3 regions of the Caulobacter sp. GW821-FHT09A05 genome follow, and region 1 is predicted to be linked to each of the others. Evidence: predicted binding sites of a transcription regulator. Region 1 holds the regulator's gene; each other region holds the start of a gene.
The links. Region 1 encodes LexA, which represses DNA repair genes until DNA is damaged. Its sites were predicted from a motif close to ATGTTCNCNANNTGTTCT; they were not measured.

Region 1 (6,155 bases):
CCCAGCCGCACCTGCGCGCGGCCCGCCTTGGGCGCCAGGTCCCGGGCGGCGGCCAGGCCCTCCTTCTCGAACGCCTGCTTCAGCGCCTTGGCCGCCACGGCGAGGCGCAGGACATGGCCGCCGATCTTCAGCTCGGCGCGAAGCTTGTGCTCGTCCTTGTAGGCATGCTCGAAAAGCCTGACGTTCACCGCGTCAACGGTTTGGCAGGCCAGCGATCCACAAGCCGCGCCGGCCCGCACATAGGCCTTGTCGCCGTCGAACCGCAGATGATCGCCAAACACCGTCTCGGGTGAAAACGCCGCCGCGCGTTCCAGCGCCTGTCTGAACCCGTCGGCGCTCAGCACGGCGATTCTGCGCGGGGCGCCGCCCACCACGATGTCCTCGGTGTTGTGCGGCAGGGCCGTCTGGGGACGCTCGCCGCGAAACTCGACCACATGGCCCGGATGGAAGGTCGTGTTGGGGCCGCAGACCCGGGCCTCCCAGAAGCCCGCCGCCGCCGGTTCCGGCCGGATCATCACCCCGCGATCCAGTTCGAAGCCCGCGACACATCGCAGCCGGCCGTAAAGCGTCACCTCGGTGACGACGATGCGATAAGCCATGAACACAACCATCAGCCAAGATTGTCACGTCACGATCAATCTTATGGCGAGTCAACTTGGCTGCGCAACATCGGATGGCTTGGCCTGCGCGCTCGTTCCCCCTAGAAGCAGGCGGCGAAAGGCGGCGTCATGATCCTGGTCATCGATAACTACGACAGCTTCACCTACAACCTCGTCCACTATCTGAACGAGCTGGGGGCCGACACCGTCGTGCATCGCAACGACGACCTGTCGGTGCAGGAGGCCCTGGGCCTGCGGCCGAACGCGGTGCTGCTGTCGCCCGGCCCCAAGGCTCCCGACCAGGCGGGCATCTGCCTGCCGCTGCTGCGCGGCGCGCCCGACGACCTGGCGATCCTGGGCGTGTGCCTGGGCCACCAGGCCATCGGCCAGGCCTACGGCGGCGACGTGATCCGCGCCAAGGAAGTGATGCACGGCAAGACCAGCAAGATCTTCCACAACGACAAGGGCGTGTTCAAGGGCCTGCCCAACCCGTTCATCGCCACCCGCTACCACAGCCTGGCGGTCGACAAGGCCACCCTGCCCGACGACCTGGAGATCACCGCCTGGACCGAGGACGGCGAGATCATGGGCGTGCAGCACAGGACCCGGCCGGTCTACGGCGTGCAGTTCCACCCCGAATCCATCGCCACCGAAGGCGGCCACCAGCTGCTGGCCAACTTCCTGGACCTGGCCAAGGTCCAGCGCGACGCGGCGATCTGGGTCTAGGCGATGTCGGACGCCTTCAAGCCCCTGCTGGCCAAGCTGGCCGACGGCCAGACCCTGGACGAGGACGACGCCGAGACCTTCTTCGCCGCCTGCCTGCGCGGCGAGCCGACCCCCGCCCAGGTGGCCGCGGCGGTGACCGCCATGCGCCTGCGCGGCGAGACAGTGGGCGAGATCACCGCCTGCGCCCGTGCCATGCGTCGCGCGGCCATCCACCTGGACCATCCCTATGACGTCATCGACGTCTGCGGCACCGGCGGCGACGGCCTGCACACCCTGAACATCTCCACCGCCGTGGGCTTCGTCGCCGCGGGCGGCGGGCTGAAGGTGGCCAAGCACGGCAACCGGGCGATCACCAGCAAGTCCGGCACCGCCGACGTCCTGGCCGCCCTGGGGGTCAATATCGACGCCAGCCTGGCCCAGCAACGCCACGCCCTGGACACGGCCGGCATCTGCTTCCTGTTCGCCCAGTCGCACCACGGGGCGATGAAGCACGTCTCGCCGATCCGCCAGCAGCTGGGCTTTCGCACTATCTTCAACCTGCTGGGCCCGCTGACCAATCCGGCCGGCGCCAAGCGCCAGGTCGTGGGCGTCTCGGCCCATCGCTTCGTCGAGCCCGTGGCCAAGGCCCTGGGCGCGCTCGGCGCCGAACGCGCCTGGTCGGTGCACGGGGCCGGCATGGACGAGCTGACCACCACGGGCGAAACCGAGGTCGCCGAATGGCGCGATGGGGCCTTGCGCCTGTTCACCATCACGCCCGAGGCCGTGGGCCTGCCCCGCGCCGCCCTGGCCGACATCACCGGCGGCGAGCCCGCCTACAACGCCGCCGCCCTGACCGCCCTGCTGGACGGCCAGAAGGGTCCGTACCGCGACATCGTCATGCTCAACGCCGCCGCCGCCTTCCTGGTGGCCGACAGGGTCGAGACCCTGCGCGAGGGGGTCGAACTGGCCGGCGCGGTGCTCGACGACGGTCGCGCCAAGGCGGCCCTGGCCGGACTGGTCGCCGCCACCAACAGCGAAACCGTTTCAGCATGACCGACATCCTGGCCAAGATCGCCGCCTACAAGCGCGAGGACGTGGCCGACCGCAAGCGCCGGCGGTCGTTCGCCCAGGTCGACGCCGCCGCCCGCTCCGCCGCCTCGCCGCGCGGCTTCAAGGCCGCGCTGGAGGCCGATCACGCGCCGGGCAAGCTGGCCCTGATCGCCGAGATCAAGAAGGCCTCGCCGTCCAAGGGCCTGATCCGCGCCGACTTCGATCCGCCGGCCCTGGCCCGCGCCTATGCCGAGGGCGGCGCGTCCTGCCTGTCGATCCTGACGGACGGCCCCAGCTTCCAGGGCGCCGACGGCTACCTGATCGACGCCCGCGCCGCCGTCGCCCTGCCCTGCATCCGCAAGGATTTCCTGGTCGACCCCTGGCAGGTGGCCGAGAGCCGCGCCCTGGGCGCCGACGCCATCCTGGTGATCCTGGCGATGATCGACGACGCCCTGGCCGCCGACCTGATGGCCGAGGCCGCTCGCCTCTCCATGGACGCCCTGGTCGAGGTCCACGACGAGGCCGAGATGGCGCGGGCCGGCAAGCTGGGCTCGACCCTGGTCGGGATCAACAACCGCGATCTGAAGAGCTTCGTCGTCGATCTGGCCGTCACCGAGCGCCTGGCCGCCCAGGCGCCCGCCGACGCCCTGCTGGTCACCGAAAGTGGCCTGTTCGTCCACGACGACGTGGTGCGGATGGAGACGGCCGGCGCCAGGGCCATGCTGGTCGGCGAAAGCCTGATGCGCCAGGCAAACGTCGCGGCGGCGACGCGGGCGCTGCTGGGGTAGAGCACTTCGAGGCCGAGGCCAACTCCCGGAAATCCGCGCGCCCGAACCCGCGTCATGCATGCTGCGGCCCGGCGCGGTACGCCCTCGATTCGAGCGGATCGCGGAATCTTGCCCGCCGCCCACGCGTCGACCGGACTTGTATTTCCTGAGAAATCCACCCCCGTCCGCCCGGCGAACACCGTTAACTTGACATCAACAAAGAACACCTAGAGAACATTCACAGAGGTTTGCGGTTTGTTCCGCGACGACTGGCGAGGCCGGACATGCTCACGCGCAAGCAGCACGAGCTGCTGATGTTCATCCACGAACGGATCAAGGAGACCGGCGTCTCCCCCTCCTTCGACGAGATGAAGGAGGCGCTGGACCTGGCGTCCAAATCGGGCATCCACCGGCTGATCACGGCTCTGGAGGAGCGCGGCTTCATCCGTCGCCTTGCCCACCGGGCGCGGGCGCTCGAGGTGGTCAAGCTGCCGCAGCAGGCTACGGCGGCGGCGCCGCCGAAGGGGCGCGGAACGTTCAAGCCGCAGGTGCTGGAAGGCGGCGGCCAGGCGCCGACGCCCCCGCCCCAGATGGCCGCCGACAACACCCGCGACCTGCCCATCCTGGGCCGCATCGCCGCCGGCACCCCGATCGACGCCATCCAGCACGAGCGCGAGCGCCTGCCGGTGCCCGAGACCATGCTGGGGGCCGGCGAGCATTATGTGCTCGAGGTGCAGGGCGACTCGATGATCGAGGCCGGCATCCTCGACGGCGACTATGTGATCATCCGCAAGGGCGACACGGCCAACAGCGGCGAGATCGTCGTGGCCCTGGTCGGCGAGGAAGCCACCCTCAAGCGCCTGCGCAAGAAGGGCGGCTCGATCGCCCTGGAAGCCGCCAACCCCAAGTACGAGACCCGCATCTTCGGCCCCGACCAGGTCGAGGTGCAGGGCAAGCTGGTGGGGCTGATCCGGCGGTATCACTAGGCTTCGCAGGAGCTCACGTTCCAGGCTCCGCTCGCGATCCGTGCCAAGCGTGGGACTCACGGTTGCATTCAACTTCAAATTGTGTAGCCATTCTTGAACCAATGGCTTCGTTTGGAGACGGTAATGCAGCGATATCGATTTTCGGCCGCGGCGGTTGCGTTATGCGCGACCGCCGCCTTTACGATCGTCACGGTCCCGGCGCCAGCGAAGGCCTATCCGCATCCGTGCATGCAGCGAGCCCTGACCAAGTGTCAGCAATATGAACTCGGTACGCCGGAGTTCGACGCCTGCTATTACCCCGCCTATGACAACTGCATGGCCAGTTGGGAGACCGATCCCCCGCCCCCGCCGCCGCCGTTCGATCCCTGGCCCTAATCGATTTCAGCGAGCTCGCTGTCCCGGCCTGCGTCCGGGCGGCGGGCGTCGCCTCAGCTCGCCATACCCGCCGGCCGGTTCTCCACGTACTGCGGCACGTTCAGCGGCGGCAGCCAGGGCTCGCGGCGCTTGACCCAGACCTCGTACTGCGGCGTGAACTGGCCCGGCGCGTCCAGTCCACCGAGGTGGATTTCGGTCTCGCCGTCGCCCTCGCCCTCCGCCGTCCAGAACAGCGGCGAGCCGCAGGTCGGGCAGCCGTGGATCAGGCCGTGCTCGGCGCCGGTCCAGATCGCGAGCCGCCCCTCGATCCGCACCTTGTCGGTCCGGAACGCCGCGAAGGCGTTGAACGGCGCGCCGTGGCGCTTGCGGCAGGTCAGGCAGTGGCACAGCCCCACCCGCAGCGGCCCGCCCGTCACGACATAGCGCACCGCCCCGCACGCGCACCCGCCTTCCCGCTCCATGATCGTCTCCATCTCTCCTCCCAGCCTAAACGCCCGAAGCGCCGCTCGGCTCGGAAGGCCTTCCAGTTCGGTGAACGTTTGACTGGCCCGCCGCGCGCCCACCGGGTTCAGGCGGCGGGCGGCCTGGTCCAGGGCCGGACGCCCCGCAGCGGCTGGGCCCAGACGATCCACCATTCGCCGCCGCGCCGATAGAGCTCGGCCGCGCCCTGGGCCGCGAAGTCGTCGGCGTCGAGGACGATCCGGTCGCGGCAGGCGGGCGGCGTCGGCGGAGCCGCGCCGCGCAGGACGACGATCTCGGCCTTGGCGCACATCGCCGCCAGGTCGTCGGCGTCCGGCCCGGCCTTGCTCCACGACAGGGCCAGGGCGACCGGCGCGCCGGCCGCCGGGGCGCAGGATCGCCGGTCGCAGGCATAGAGCGGGCTGGGCGCGACACTGTCCGGCAGGGCCAGGCCGCGCCGTCGGCTCCACAGCTCGGCCCCGAAGCGGCGCGCGTCGGGCCGTAGCAGCACCGCCTCGCGGCCCTGGCGCACCGCCGCCGTGGTCCCGTCCGGGGCGATCCAGGCGTCGGGCGGCGCCGGGCGCGGCCACAGGGCCACCGCCAAGGCGAGGGGCGCGCCCAGCCAGCGCAGGCGTCCGCGCCACAGGCACAGCAGCATCAGGCCGACGAAGGCCAGGGCCAGGGTGAAGGGCGGGCCGCTGGCCACCACCTTCTGGGCGCCGCCGGCGCTGGCGAAGCCGTCGGCGACTCCCATCATCGCCGCGATGCCCCAGCCGGCGACCGCCAGGAACGGCCGGCCCAGTCCGAAGGCTTCGAGCGCCGCGCCCAGGGCGAGGAACGGCATGATCACGAACGACGACAGCGGCGCGACCAGGAGGTTGGCCGGCAGGCCCCAGACCGCCACGCGGTTGAAGTGCTGCAGGGCGAACGGCCCAGTCGCCATGCCCGCCACGAAGCTGGCGCCGACGCTGACCGCCAGCCAGCTCAGCGACCCCTGGATGGCGCGGATCCACCAGGGCGCCGAGATCTCGCGCACGGGACGCGGCCAGGCCTCGGCCAGGGCCACCAGGGCGGCGGTGGCCGCGAACGACATCTGGAACCCGGGCGCGCCCGCCGACTCGGGCTGGACCAGCAGGATGATCAGGGCCGCCACCGCCAGCCCGTGCAGGGTGATGGCCTGGCGGTCGAACAGGATGGCGGCGAAGGCCACCGTG
Region 2 (6,155 bases), on a different contig from region 1:
TCAAGCCGACCCCGGCCATGCCCGATCGGCCCGGGCCCTGGTGCAGGGCGTGCGGTGGCGCAGCGGGCTGTCGCAGGGCGAGTTCGCCCGGGCCTTCGGCATCCCGCTGGCCCAGTTGGCGGCCCTGGAGCTGGGCCAGGCCCGATCGGACGCGGTCCTGACGGCCTATCTGCGGGTCATCGACCACGCGCCGGACACGGTGCGCGAGGCGCTGGAGCGGTTCTAGCGGCCAAGGCGCCTCCATTTGTCCCCACGTCTCGTGTCTGGCATGGAGGGGGCAGCAAGGAGCTTTGGCCTCGTGATCGACGACCGCACCCACAAACAGCGCATGCTGGCCGGCGACCTCTATAGTCCCGTCGATCCCGAGATCATGGCCGACCATGAGGCGGCGGTGGCCTGGATGGGCCGCTACAACGCCCTGGACCTGCCGCCGTCGGAACGCCACGCCCTGCTGCGCGAACGGCTGGCCGAGGTTGGCGACCGCGTCAGCATCCGGCCGCCCTTCCATTGCGACTACGGCTACAACATCGCGATCGGCGAGGGCGCGTTCCTGAACTTCAATTGCGTGATCCTGGACGTCACGAAGGTGACCATCGGCGCGGCCACGACGATCGGGCCGCACGTCCAGATCTATACCGCCGAGCATCCGCGCGACCCGGTCGAGCGCCGGACGGGCATCGAATACGCCCGCCCGGTCAGCATCGGCGAGAACGTCTGGATCGGCGGCGGATCGATCATCCTGCCGGGCGTGACGATCGGCGACGACGCCATCATCGGGGCGGGCAGCGTGGTCACGCGCGACGTGCCCAGGGGCGCGACGGCGGTCGGCAACCCGGCGCGGGTTCGGGGTTAGGAAACTCTCACCGTTGTCATCCCGGACAGCCTCTGCGAGGCTTCCGGGATGACAACGGTTTGCTGTTCTTGAACGGCCGCTATTTCCTCTTTACCGGGATCCACGCCTCCAACCCGCCTTCGCCGGTCCGGGGATCGAACTCGGGGCCATAGCGCCCGAGAACGGGGCGTCGGCCGGCCCGTAGGCCGACTCCGGCAGCCTCCGTCAGTCGCCGCGCGCGCAGGTAGCCGATCACTGGGCGATTGGTGGCGACCCCGAAGGCGCGGGACATGTGGAAACGCGAGACCCCGCCGGCGTCGACGATTTCGTCCAGGTCCAGGTCCAGGGGCTGGGCGAAATGGCTTTCGATGAACCAGATGGCCTTCTCGACGGGGGTCATGAGCAGGTCTCGCGACGAAGCATGCGGCGGGGATAGCGCGGACTTCGAGCGGCTGTTTGATCGCGATTGCGCTCAGAGCAAAGTCCGCTGCGCGGGCTCGACCGTCGGCGGCTCGGCGGCCTCGCCCCGACGGCGCAGTTCGGTCTCGGCGCTGAAGCGGAGGTTCGGGTCCCGGTCCTGGGCGAACACCCGCAGCGTTTCGAGGCCGAGGCGATCCCAGGGCTTGCCGCGTTCCGGGCCGGCCGGCACGCGCGGCAGGAGGCCCGGCTCGTGGCTCCAGGCCAGAAGCTGCTCCAACGAGGCTTCGTCGAGCATGTCGCGCAGATGGTGGGCGGTGACGTAGGCGTCCGGCAGGGCGCGGTGGGCCGGCAGGCCCAGCTCGCGGACCAGGCCCTCGGGCCTGCGCTGATAGCGCAGCATCTGGTTGGAGAAACTGGTCAGGTGCGGCCACAGCCGCAGGGCGCACTTCCACGTGCAGATCCAGGGCGCGCCGCCGGTGAACCTCGGCGTGCAGTAGCGCTGTTCGAAGGCGGCCCGGTGGGCGGCCAGGGCCTGGACGCCGCCGTCGGGCCTCAGCACGTCGCCCGCGACCGCCTTCCAGAACGGCGCGCCGGCGACGTCGTCGTCGATGATGTGGTGAACCGCCATCGTTTCCGGCGTGATCGGGCGGCCGGGATTGACCAGCCGGGATCCACGGTCCTCGTCGACGCGCCAGCGGCCGTCCGGGCCCTGCGTGACGTCCTGCCAGCCGATCTCGCAGACGTCATGCGGACCGTTTCCAGCGGTCTCCAGATCGATCACGCGGACGCGGGGAGCAGCCATGCACCGAAATATGGGCCCTGTCGCGGGGCAAGGGGAGGGGCGGGGTCCAGCCGCCCGCCTCAGGCCTTCTCCACGAAGCTGTCGATCACCTTCTTGTCGCCGGCCTTGTCGAACGACACCGATAGCTTGTTGCCCTCCACGCCCGTGACCTTGCCGTAGCCGAACTTGACGTGGAACACCCGGTCGCCGCGCGTATAGGCGCTGGCCGCCGAGCCGGCCGAGACCGCCACCAGCCGGCCTTCGCCCTCGATCGGGGCCGAGCGCGCGGCGGACCCCCCGGAGCGCCAGGTGGCGCCGCGCTCGCTGAAGCCCGCCGTCCGTTCCTGGGCCCGCTTCCAGCCTGGGCTGTCGTAGCTGCCGGCCGTGAAGGTGCTGGTCCCCGGATCGTCCCAGCGCGACGACACCGTCTGCTGCATGCCTGGACCGCCGCCGTAATAGCCGGTCTCGGACGCCGCATCGACGTGGGCCAGCGGCAGTTCGTCGACGAACCGCGACGGCAGCTGGCTGGTCCAGCGGCCATAGACCTGGCGGTTGGCCACGAAGCTGATCCGGGCCTCCTCGCGGGCCCGGGTGATGCCGACATAGGCCAGGCGGCGCTCTTCCTCGAGGCCCTTCTCGCCCTTGTCGTCCATGCTGCGCTGGCTGGGGAACACGCCTTCCTCCCAGCCGGGCAGGAAGACCAGCGGGAACTCCAGGCCCTTGGCCGAGTGCAGGGTCATGATCCAGACCGCGTCGTCGCCGGCGCCCTTGTCCAGGTCCATGACCAGCGACACGTGCTCCAGATAGCCTTCGAGGGTGTCGAAGGCGCCCATCGACTGGACCAGTTCCTTCAGGTTCTCCAGCCGCGTCTGGCTGGTCGGGCCCTTGTCCAGGCGCAGGGCGTCGGTATAGCCGCTCTCCTCAAGCACCGCCTCCATCACCCGCTGGTGCGGGGTGTTGGCGGCCAGGGCCCGCCAGCGGTCCAGGTCGCGCAGGAAGTTGCTCAGCGCCGTGCGGGTGCGGGCCGGCAGGTCGTCGCCGCCGATGATCACCCGGGCCGCGTCGACCGTGGAGATCCCCTCGGCGCGGGCGATCTGCAGCAGCTTCTGCACCGAGGTGTCGCCGATGCCGCGCTTGGGAGTGTTGACGATGCGCTCGAAGGCCAGGTCGTCGTCGGGCGACTGGATCAGCCGCAGATAGGCGTGGGCGTCGCGGATCTCGGCCCGTTCGAAGAACCGCGGACCGCCCACCACCTTGTAGGGGATCTGCAGCATCACGAACCGCTCTTCGAAGGCCCGCATCTGGAACGAGGCGCGCACGAGGATGGCCATGTGGCTGTACTTGCGGCCGGCGCGCTTGGCTTTCTCGATCTCGTCGGCGACCATCCGGCTCTCGGCCTCGCCGTCCCAGACGCCGCTGACCTTGACCTTCTCGCCGCCGGACGCCTCGGTCCACAGGGTCTTGCCCAGCCGGCTCTTGTTGGCGTCGATCAGGCCCGAGGCGGCGGCCAGGATGTGCTCGGTGGAGCGGTAGTTGCGCTCCAGCTTGATGACCTTGGCGCCGGGGAAGTCGCGCTCGAAACGCAGGATGTTGTCGACCTCCGCGCCCCGCCAGCCATAGATCGACTGGTCGTCGTCGCCCACGCAGCAGACGTTCTGGCGGCCCTGGGCCAGCAGCCGCAGCCACAGGTACTGGGCGACGTTGGTGTCCTGGTACTCGTCGACCATCACGTACTGGAAACGGCGCTGGAAGTCGGCCAGCACGTCCGGATGGCTGGTGAAGATCGTGATGTTGTGCAGGAGAAGGTCGCCGAAATCGCAGGCGTTGAGGATGCGCAGCCGCTCCTGGTACTGGCGGTAGAGGGTGATCCCCCGGCCGTTGGCGAACTCGCCGGCCTCGCTTTGCGGCACCCGGTCGGGCGTCCAGCCGCGGTTCTTCCAGGTGTCGATCAGGCCGGCCAGGGCGCGGGGCGTCCAGCGCTTGGCGTCGATGTCGGCGGCCTCGATCAGTTGCTTGAGCAGCCGTTCCTGGTCATCGGTGTCGATGATCGTGTAGCTGGATTTCAGCCCGACCAGTTCGGCGTGACGGCGCAGGATCTGGGCGGCCACCGAATGGAAGGTGCCCAGCCAGCGCAGGCCCTCGGCCTGGTCGCCAATGATGTGGGTGATCCGCTCGCGCATCTCGCGGGCGGCCTTGTTGGTGAAGGTGACGACCAGCAGCTCCCACGGCCGGGCTCGGCCCGTCGCCAGGATGTGGGCCAGGCGGGTGGTCAGCACGCGGGTCTTGCCCGTGCCCGCGCCGGCCAGCACCAGCACGGGGCCCTCCGTGGCTTCCACGGCGGCCCGCTGTTCGGGGTTCAGCCCTTCCAGGTAGTTCGGCGCCTCGCGGGCGCCGTCCGGCCCGCGCGCACGGGCCAGGTCGGAGATGCGGGGGACGGGGAGATCGCCGGGGAAGCCGTCGAAAGAGGGGGACGAGTCGAAGCCTTGGGACATGGAACATATGTAGCACAAAGATCGCCCGGCTTAAGCCCTTGCGCCGATCCGTCGCCCTTCCTCGCCGGAACTTCGATGTTCACGCCCCGTTTGTTTTGGGGGACGGACATCACAGGAGACGGACGTGGCTGAAGAAACCCATACGAGCGGTGGCGGCGGCGGGACGGGCATGGCGTTCATCATAGGCGCGCTGGTGGTCGTGGTGGCGGTGATCGCCTACTTCGTCTTCACCGGCGGCATGACGCAGAAGAAGACGGTCGACATCAACGTCTCCGCCCCGAACGTCGAGGCGCCCAAGGTTCCGGAAGCGCCCAAGCCCACCAACTAGGGCCAACGAGGGAGGACGCCATGGCGCGTCACCACGATATTCGGCCGCAGCACCTGGGCGTGGCCGGCCTGACCTTGCTGGGCGTGCTGCTGCTGATCGCCGCCCTGGTGGTCGGCGGCTGGCGTTCCGGCGTGCTGGCCGTGCGATCGGCCGACCTGTCGATGCGGTTGCCGGAAAGGCCGGCGCTGCCGCAGCGGTCGCCCAATCCCGCGCCCCTGCCGCTGCCCAAGCCCGGCCCGGGCGTCGAGCAGGGCTAGACCGTGCCGGCCTCGCCCGCCTGGGCGCGCCGCAGGGCGAACACCCGGCAGGCCGAGGCCAGGGGGCGCTCGCCGCGTCCGGCGTCGATCCGCTGGATCAGGCCGGCGATACTGATCTTGTCGGCGCCGGCCGCCGCCTGCAGCACCACCCAGAACTCGGGCTCCAGGGCCAGGGAGGTCGCGTGACCGGCCAGGTTGATCGAACGCTTCTTCAAACTGCCCATCTCGCCAGTCCCCATTTTGCCCATTTGGCGGTCCGCCAAGGTTCCCGGATCGGGGTCGCTGAACCCTCTTGAATAAAAATGACGCCATGTCATCTTTAGTGGGTCCAGCAGGAGCATGCCCCATGATCGCAGCCACGCAAGTGCTCGGTGGGCCAAAGCCTCGCGAACCGATGAGGCGGATGCGCGACACGTTCCAACTGCAGCCTTTGCGGGCGTTCCGGGCCGTCCGGCGCCTGCTCGCCGACAAGGAGGACACCGCCCAGGTGTTCGAGATCATGCGGGCCTTGTCGGGCAAGGCGATCCCGAACGGCTATCGCCGGCTGCTGAGCACGCCCGACGGCGGCCGCATCGCCTACGAGCGGGACGAGTTCGCCGAGCGGCTGTCGGATCCGGCGTGGCTGGGGCAGTTCGGCCCGGGCACGGTCGGCGCCGCCTATCGCGACTTCATCGCCCCGCGCGGCCTGTCCGCCGAGGGGCTGGCCGAGGAAAGCCGCAAGGTTCCCGAGGCCGACGTCGACGCCGCCCATCCCCTGGCGTGGTACGCGCGGCGCATGCGCGACGTGCACGACGTCTGGCACGTCCTGACGGGCTACGGCACCGACGCCCTGGGCGAGGTTTGCGTGGTGGCCTTCTCCCACGCCCAGACCCGCAGCCTGGGCTTCGCGGTCATCGCCCTGGCCGGCGCGCGTCATCTCCAGAAGGCCGCGCCGGGCCTGCCCTACGGCAAGGCCGTGCGCGAAGCCTGGCGCAACGGCCGGGCGGCGGCCTGGCTGCCGGCGGTCGACTATCCGGCGTTGTTCGCCCTGCCGCTGGACGAGGCG
Region 3 (6,155 bases), on a different contig from region 1:
CTCGATCGGTCGCTTGGAAGGCGCCTGGGAGGACGGGATCATGTTCACCGCCCTTGGGCTCGGTGTGGTTCTAGCCCTTGCCCTGACCAGCCGCCTGTCGCTGGCCGGGCCCATGACTGTTCGGGACGGGCGGATGCGGTTCATGGGCTCATGGCAGCTGACGCGGCAACGGCCATGGAAGATCTTCGGCGTCTTCCTCGTCGGCCTGCTGATGGCCGCAGTGGTCGCCGGCCTGGGCGGCTATCTGCTGACCATGGCGATCAACGCGCTGAAGCTGGACGTCTCCATGACGTATGACCCCTCCCTGGCCGTCGCGCTGAAGGCGGTGGTCAGGCCGGCCGTGCTGGCGCACGCCCTCTTGCAGGGCCTGCTGATGGGTTTGGCCGTGGTGATCCAGATTGCGCCGGCCGCCTATATCCACCGACAGCTGGTCGGCGATCCGGTCGCCGACCAGGCGGCTGTGTTCGACTAGTCGCCCGCCCGACGTCCTGACGGGACCTTGCCATCCGACGCGCGCAACGCAAGGATGCAGACCAGGTTTCAAGGGGGCTGCAATGCAATTCAAGGCGACGGAAGCCGCGTTCGAGGGCTTCCGCCTGATCCGGCGCGAGCCCAGGACGATCGCGATCTGGGCGGTCTTCAGCCTGGTCGCCGGCGTGGCGCTGATGGCGGCGATGATCGCGGCCGGGTTCGGTCGCTTCATGGGGGCGTCGGCCCAGGGGACGATGACGTCCGAGGCGCTGACGGGCTTCCTGGCCGGCGAGGCCATTGCGATCGGCGGGGCGATCCTGATCGCCGCGATCATGGGCGCGGGCGTCTACCGGGCGATCCTGCGGCCGGCGGAGTCGCCGCTGACCCGGCTGCGGCTGGGCGGCGACGAATTGCGGCTGATCCTGCTGTCGCTGATCATGGGTGTGGTGTTCACCGGCCTGACCATCGCGCTGGTCATCCCGGTGGTCCTGCTGGGCGCGGCGATCGGGGTCGCTGGCTTTGCGGGCCAGACCGGGGGCGAGCCCAACGCCGGCGCGATGGTCGGCATCGTCCTGGTGGTGCTGCTCGGCTACCTGCTGGTGTTCGCCGGCCTGGTGTTCTTCGCGGTCCGGCTGTCGCTGGCCGGCGTGATGACCTTCGCCGAACGCCGCCTGCGGGTGTTCGAGTCCTGGCGGCTGACCCGGGGGCGCTTCTGGCGGCTGCTGGGCTGCTACGGCCTGGCCGTGGTGCTGATGCTGCCGATCTACATGGTGATGATGACGGCGTACGTCGCCATCACCTTCGCCTTCTCCGGTGGCGACGTCGGCCGGGCGATGAGCGAGATCGCCCGGCCTGAAATGACATCCCTGGCCGCCTATTTCAGCCCGGCCCGCATCGTCTACTTCGTGCTGGGCGGCGCGATGAGCGGCGTGCTGAACGCGGTGATCTACGCCCCCGCGGCGGCCGTCTATCGCCAGATCGCCGACACCCGCCCGGAAAACCAGGCCGAGGTGTTCAGTTGATCGGGCTTCGGACGGGACGATCCGTCGTCCCGTCCGAGCCGCCTCAGGCCCGCTTGGCCGCCTTCAGCGCCGCCACGCGCTCCAGCCGCCGCTCCTCGTGGCGGGCCAGGACGTCCTTCAGATAGCGGCCGGTCCAGCTGGCCTCGGCCTTGGCCACCTCCTGGGGCGAGCCCACGGCGACGATCTCGCCGCCGCCGTCGCCGCCCTCCGGACCGAAGTCCAGCAGCCAGTCGGCGGTCTTCACCACGTCCAGGTTATGCTCGATGACGACCACGGTGTTGCCCTGGTCGACCAGCTCGTGCAGCACCTCCAGCAGCTTCTTGGTGTCCTCGAAATGCAGGCCCGTCGTCGGCTCGTCGAGGATGTACAGCGTGCGGCCGGTGGCCCGCTTGCTGAGCTCCTTGGAGAGTTTTACCCGTTGCGCTTCACCACCAGACAGGGTCGTGGCCTGCTGGCCGACCTTGATGTAGCTGAGGCCCACGCGCTTGAGGGTCTCCATCTTGTCGCGGATCGGCGGCACGGCCTTGAAGAAGTCGGCGGCCTCTTCCACCGTCATGTCCAGCACGTCGGCGATGGTCTTGCCCTTGAACAGGATGTCCAGGGTCTCGCGATTGTAGCGCTGGCCCTTGCAGACGTCGCAGGTGACGTAGACGTCGGGCAGGAAGTGCATCTCGATCTTGATCAGGCCGTCGCCCTGGCAGGCCTCGCAGCGGCCGCCCTTGACGTTGAAGCTGAAGCGGCCGGGGCCGTAGCCGCGCGCCTTGCTCTCCGGCAGCTGGGCGAACCAGTCGCGGATCGGCCCGAAGGCGCCGGTATAGGTGGCCGGGTTCGAGCGCGGGGTGCGGCCGATCGGCGACTGGTCGATGTCGATGACCTTGTCGAAGTTCTCCAGCCCCTCGATCCGCTCGTGCGCGGCCGGGGCGTCGCTGGCGTTGTTCAGGCGGCGGGCGGCGGCTTTGTACAGGGTCTCGATCGTGAAGGTCGACTTGCCGCCGCCCGACACGCCGGTGATGCAGGTGAAGGTCCCCACCGGGATCTCGCCGGTGACATCCTTGAGGTTGTTGCCCTTGGCGCCGACGACCCGCAGCATCTTCTTCTTGCTGATCGGGCGGCGTTGTTCAGGCACCTCGATCTCGCGCACGCCGGTCAGGTACTGGCCGGTGATGCTGTTGGGATTGGCCATGATGTCGGCCGGCTTGCCCTCGGCGACGATCTCGCCGCCGTGCACGCCCGCCGCCGGACCCATGTCGATCACATAGTCGGCGGTGAGGATGGCCTCCTCGTCATGCTCGACCACCAGCACGGAATTGCCGAGGTCGCGCAGGCCCTGCAGCGACTGCAGCAGGCGGGTGTTGTCGCGCTGGTGCAGGCCGATCGACGGCTCGTCCAGCACGTAGAGCACGCCGGTCAGGCCGCTGCCGATCTGGCTGGCCAGGCGGATGCGCTGGCTTTCGCCGCCCGATAGGGTGCCCGAGCCGCGCGATAGGTTCAGATAGTCCAGGCCGACGTCGACCAGGAACCGCAGGCGGTCGTTGATCTCCTTCAGGATCCGCCGGGCGATCTCCATCTGCTTGTCGCTCAGGTGGCCTTCGAGCGCGGTGAACCAGTCGCGGGCCGGACGGATGGCCAGGTTCGAGACCGCGGCGATGTCCTGGCCATGGATCTTGACCGCCAGGGCTTCCGGCTTCAGGCGCTTGCCGTGGCAGACCTCGCACGGCGTGTCGGACTGGTAGCGGCCCAGCTCCTCGCGGACCCACGAGGAGTCCGTCTCGCGCCAGCGGCGCTCCAGGTTCGGCAGCACGCCCTCGAACGGCTTGGCCACCTCGTATTTGCGAGCGTTGTCGTCGTAGACGAACTTGATCTTCTCGCCCTTGGAGCCCTGCAGCACCACCTGGCGGGCGCTCTCGGGCAGCTTGTGCCAGGGCTCGTCCATCGAGAAGCCGTAGTGGCGGGCCAGGGCCTGCAGGGTCTGGGTGTAGAGCGGCGAAGGCCCCTTGGCCCACGGCGCGACGGCGCCCTTGTGAAGCGAACGGTCCTTGTCGGGGATCACCAGGTCGGCGTCGAAGGCCAGCTTGGCCCCCAGGCCGTCACAGGCCGGGCAGGCGCCCGCCGGGTTGTTGAACGAGAACAGTCGCGGCTCGATCTCGGCGATCGTGAAGCCGCTGACCGGGCAGGCGAAGCGTTCGGAGAACAGCAGCCGGCGCGGCTCCTTCTCGCCCTCCTCGACATTGGCCCACTCGGCCACGGCCAGGCCGTCGGCCAGGCGCAGGGCCTGCTCGATCGAGTCGGCCAGGCGCTGCTCCATGCCCGGCTTGGTGACGATGCGGTCCACCACCACGTCGATGTCGTGCTTGAACTTCTTGTCGAGGACCGGGGCGTCCTCGATCGGATAGAATTCGCCGTCGATCTTCAGCCGCTGGAAGCCGGCCTTCTGCCACTCGGCGATCTCCTTGCGGTATTCGCCCTTGCGGTCGCGGACGACGGGGGCCAGCAGGTAGAGGCGCGTGCCTTCCGGCAGGGCGGTGATCTTGTCGACCATCTGGCTGATGGTCTGGCTCTCGATCGGCAGGCCGGTGGCCGGCGAATAGGGCACGCCGACCCGCGCCCACAGCAGGCGCATGTAGTCGTGGATCTCGGTGACCGTGCCCACCGTCGAGCGCGGGTTGCGCGAGGTGGTCTTCTGCTCGATCGAGATGGCCGGGGACAGGCCCTCGATCAGGTCGACGTCCGGCTTGCTCATCAGCTCCAGGAACTGGCGGGCGTAGGCCGACAGGCTCTCGACGTAGCGGCGCTGGCCCTCGGCGTAGATGGTGTCGAACGCCAGCGAACTCTTGCCCGAGCCCGACAGGCCGGTCAGCACCACGAGCTCGCCCCGGGGGATGTCGACGCTGACGTCCTTGAGATTGTGCTCCCGCGCGCCGCGCACGCGGATGAAGTTCAGTTGTTCAGCCATGTTTTCCGGAACGCGTAGGGCCGTGGGAGGAGCCACGGCGAGACGGCTATATGTAGGGCTCAGACCGGCGATTAACACAAGAACAAGGTGCGAACAAATGTCGCGATGGCGGCAGGTGGCGGCGGACTGCTGACATCAGGTGTCAGCAGGGGCTACGGCCGACGCCGCCGCCAGGATCGGCCAGTGTCGCGAACCTGGACCGGCGTCGCCGTGGGCGGGGCTCGGCCGTAGCGCGGACGACGGCGTTCACCAACAATAAACCGCCTTTGGAAGCGCAACCTTCAGCACCTCTGGCGTCTATGGCGGAGGGGGTGCGCGTCGGGCGCGCCGGGCGAGGACGACGGGCGTGGCCAAGGCGGCGGCGAAGAATAATGCGAAGGCGCCCGCCAAGGGCAAGGCGGGCAAGGCCGCCCGCCAGCGCTCGGAGATCGACGACGTCATCACCCTGGTGGTCTGCGTCGCCTGCACGATCTGGGCCTTCAAGATCATCGTCGACCTGGGCGTGCTGAGCTTCTAGCCGGCGCGGTCGATCCGCGCGGCGTAGCAGCCGGGCTTGGCGTAGTGGGCGTGCAGATAGGCCACGCCCGGATCGGCCAGCATCCGCTCGATCACTGGCGCGGCCGCCTCGCCCTCGACCACGTCGGCGTCGCGCAGCATGCCCGCCGCGTCGAAGCCGCGCAGCGACAGCAGGCGGCGGCGCAGGGCCGGGGGCAGGGCGCCGGTGGTCGAGGTCGGCGCTTGCGCGGCCTCGCGCACATAGATGGCGTGGCGCGAGCGGAACGGGGTGTCTGCGGCCTGGTGCTCGTGGTTCAGCAGGATCAGGGTCTCGCCCGGCGCGGCGTCGTCCAGGGTGACGCGGCAGGGAAAGGCGAACGGGGCGTCGGCGACGACGCGAAGCACGCCCCGCTCGGCGAGGGTCGCGTCGTCGAGGGCGAACAGCGGCGCGAACGGCTCGATCGGCAGGCTGGAAACGGTGAAGGACATGGGGATCTCCTGGTCTGGAGGCCCGTTGTGACGCCGCTGCGGGGAGGTCGACACCCGATCCTTGCGGTTGCGTCGAAACTTGCCGAACGCTGGTCGTTCGCCTAGAACGACTGTGCCCGAAACCCCGGGCCAACCGATGGAGGCAGCCATGGACATTGCGATGGACGACCGTTTCGCCCTTCCCGCAAACCTGATCGTGGTTTCCCATGCCCGCCTTCATCACCCTGGATTCCGTTCGCGCCGACACGCCTGACGGCCGCGTTCTCTTCGACAACCTGAACCTGACGATCGGGGCCGAGCGCATCGGCCTGGTCGGCCGCAACGGCGTGGGCAAGTCCACGCTGCTGTCGCTGATCGCCGGGACCGCCGCGCCCGCTTCCGGAACGGTCAGCCGCGCCGGCGTGGTCGGGGTCTTGCCCCAGCTGCATGCGCCGCCGCCGGGCGCGCGCCTGGCCGACCTGCTGGGCGTCGGCCCCGCCTGGGACCGGCTGTGCCGCATCGAGGCGGAGGAGGGGACCCCGGAAACCCTCGAAGAGGACCTCATCGAGGCCGACTGGACCCTTCCGGGCCGCGTCGCCGCCGCCCTGGGCGAGGTCGGGCTGTCGCGCTGGGACGCCTCCTGCCCCGCCGCCAGCCTCAGCGGCGGCCAGATGACCCGGGCGGCCCTGGCCGGCCTGCTGGTCGCCGCCCCCGACATGATCCTGCTGGACGAGCCGACCAACAAT

Region 2: AC07NX_RS08920 (ATP-dependent helicase) is a predicted target of LexA. The motif match lies at 4,526-4,543, and genes of this name have one in related genera.
Region 3: uvrA (excinuclease ABC subunit UvrA) is a predicted target of LexA. The motif match lies at 4,526-4,543, and genes of this name have one in related genera.

Annotation. Positions count from the first base shown of each region.
Region 1 is NZ_JBWKPX010000019.1:84,021-90,175, reverse strand. It holds gene AC07NX_RS17955 (dual OB domain-containing protein) at 1-599, opposite strand, end outside; gene AC07NX_RS17950 (anthranilate synthase component II) at 729-1,325, shown strand; gene trpD (anthranilate phosphoribosyltransferase) at 1,329-2,357, shown strand; gene trpC (indole-3-glycerol phosphate synthase TrpC) at 2,354-3,142, shown strand; gene lexA (transcriptional repressor LexA) at 3,406-4,107, shown strand; gene AC07NX_RS17930 (hypothetical protein) at 4,231-4,482, shown strand; gene AC07NX_RS17925 (GFA family protein) at 4,536-4,955, opposite strand; gene AC07NX_RS17920 (ComEC/Rec2 family competence protein) at 5,051-6,155, opposite strand, start outside.
Region 2 is NZ_JBWKPX010000007.1:52,266-58,420, reverse strand. It holds gene AC07NX_RS08940 (helix-turn-helix domain-containing protein) at 1-226, shown strand, start outside; gene AC07NX_RS08935 (sugar O-acetyltransferase) at 299-853, shown strand; gene AC07NX_RS08930 (hypothetical protein) at 933-1,232, opposite strand; gene AC07NX_RS08925 (DNA polymerase III subunit epsilon) at 1,305-2,054, opposite strand; gene AC07NX_RS08920 (ATP-dependent helicase) at 2,114-4,525, opposite strand; gene AC07NX_RS08915 (hypothetical protein) at 4,650-4,853, shown strand; gene AC07NX_RS08910 (hypothetical protein) at 4,874-5,110, shown strand; gene AC07NX_RS08905 (ribbon-helix-helix domain-containing protein) at 5,107-5,334, opposite strand; gene AC07NX_RS08900 (Coq4 family protein) at 5,514-6,155, shown strand, end outside.
Region 3 is NZ_JBWKPX010000001.1:391,122-397,276, reverse strand. It holds gene AC07NX_RS01810 (hypothetical protein) at 1-472, shown strand, start outside; gene AC07NX_RS01805 (hypothetical protein) at 555-1,493, shown strand; gene uvrA (excinuclease ABC subunit UvrA) at 1,537-4,446, opposite strand; gene AC07NX_RS01795 (hypothetical protein) at 4,793-4,963, shown strand; gene AC07NX_RS01790 (DUF1203 domain-containing protein) at 4,960-5,430, opposite strand; gene AC07NX_RS01785 (ABC-F family ATP-binding cassette domain-containing protein) at 5,637-6,155, shown strand, end outside.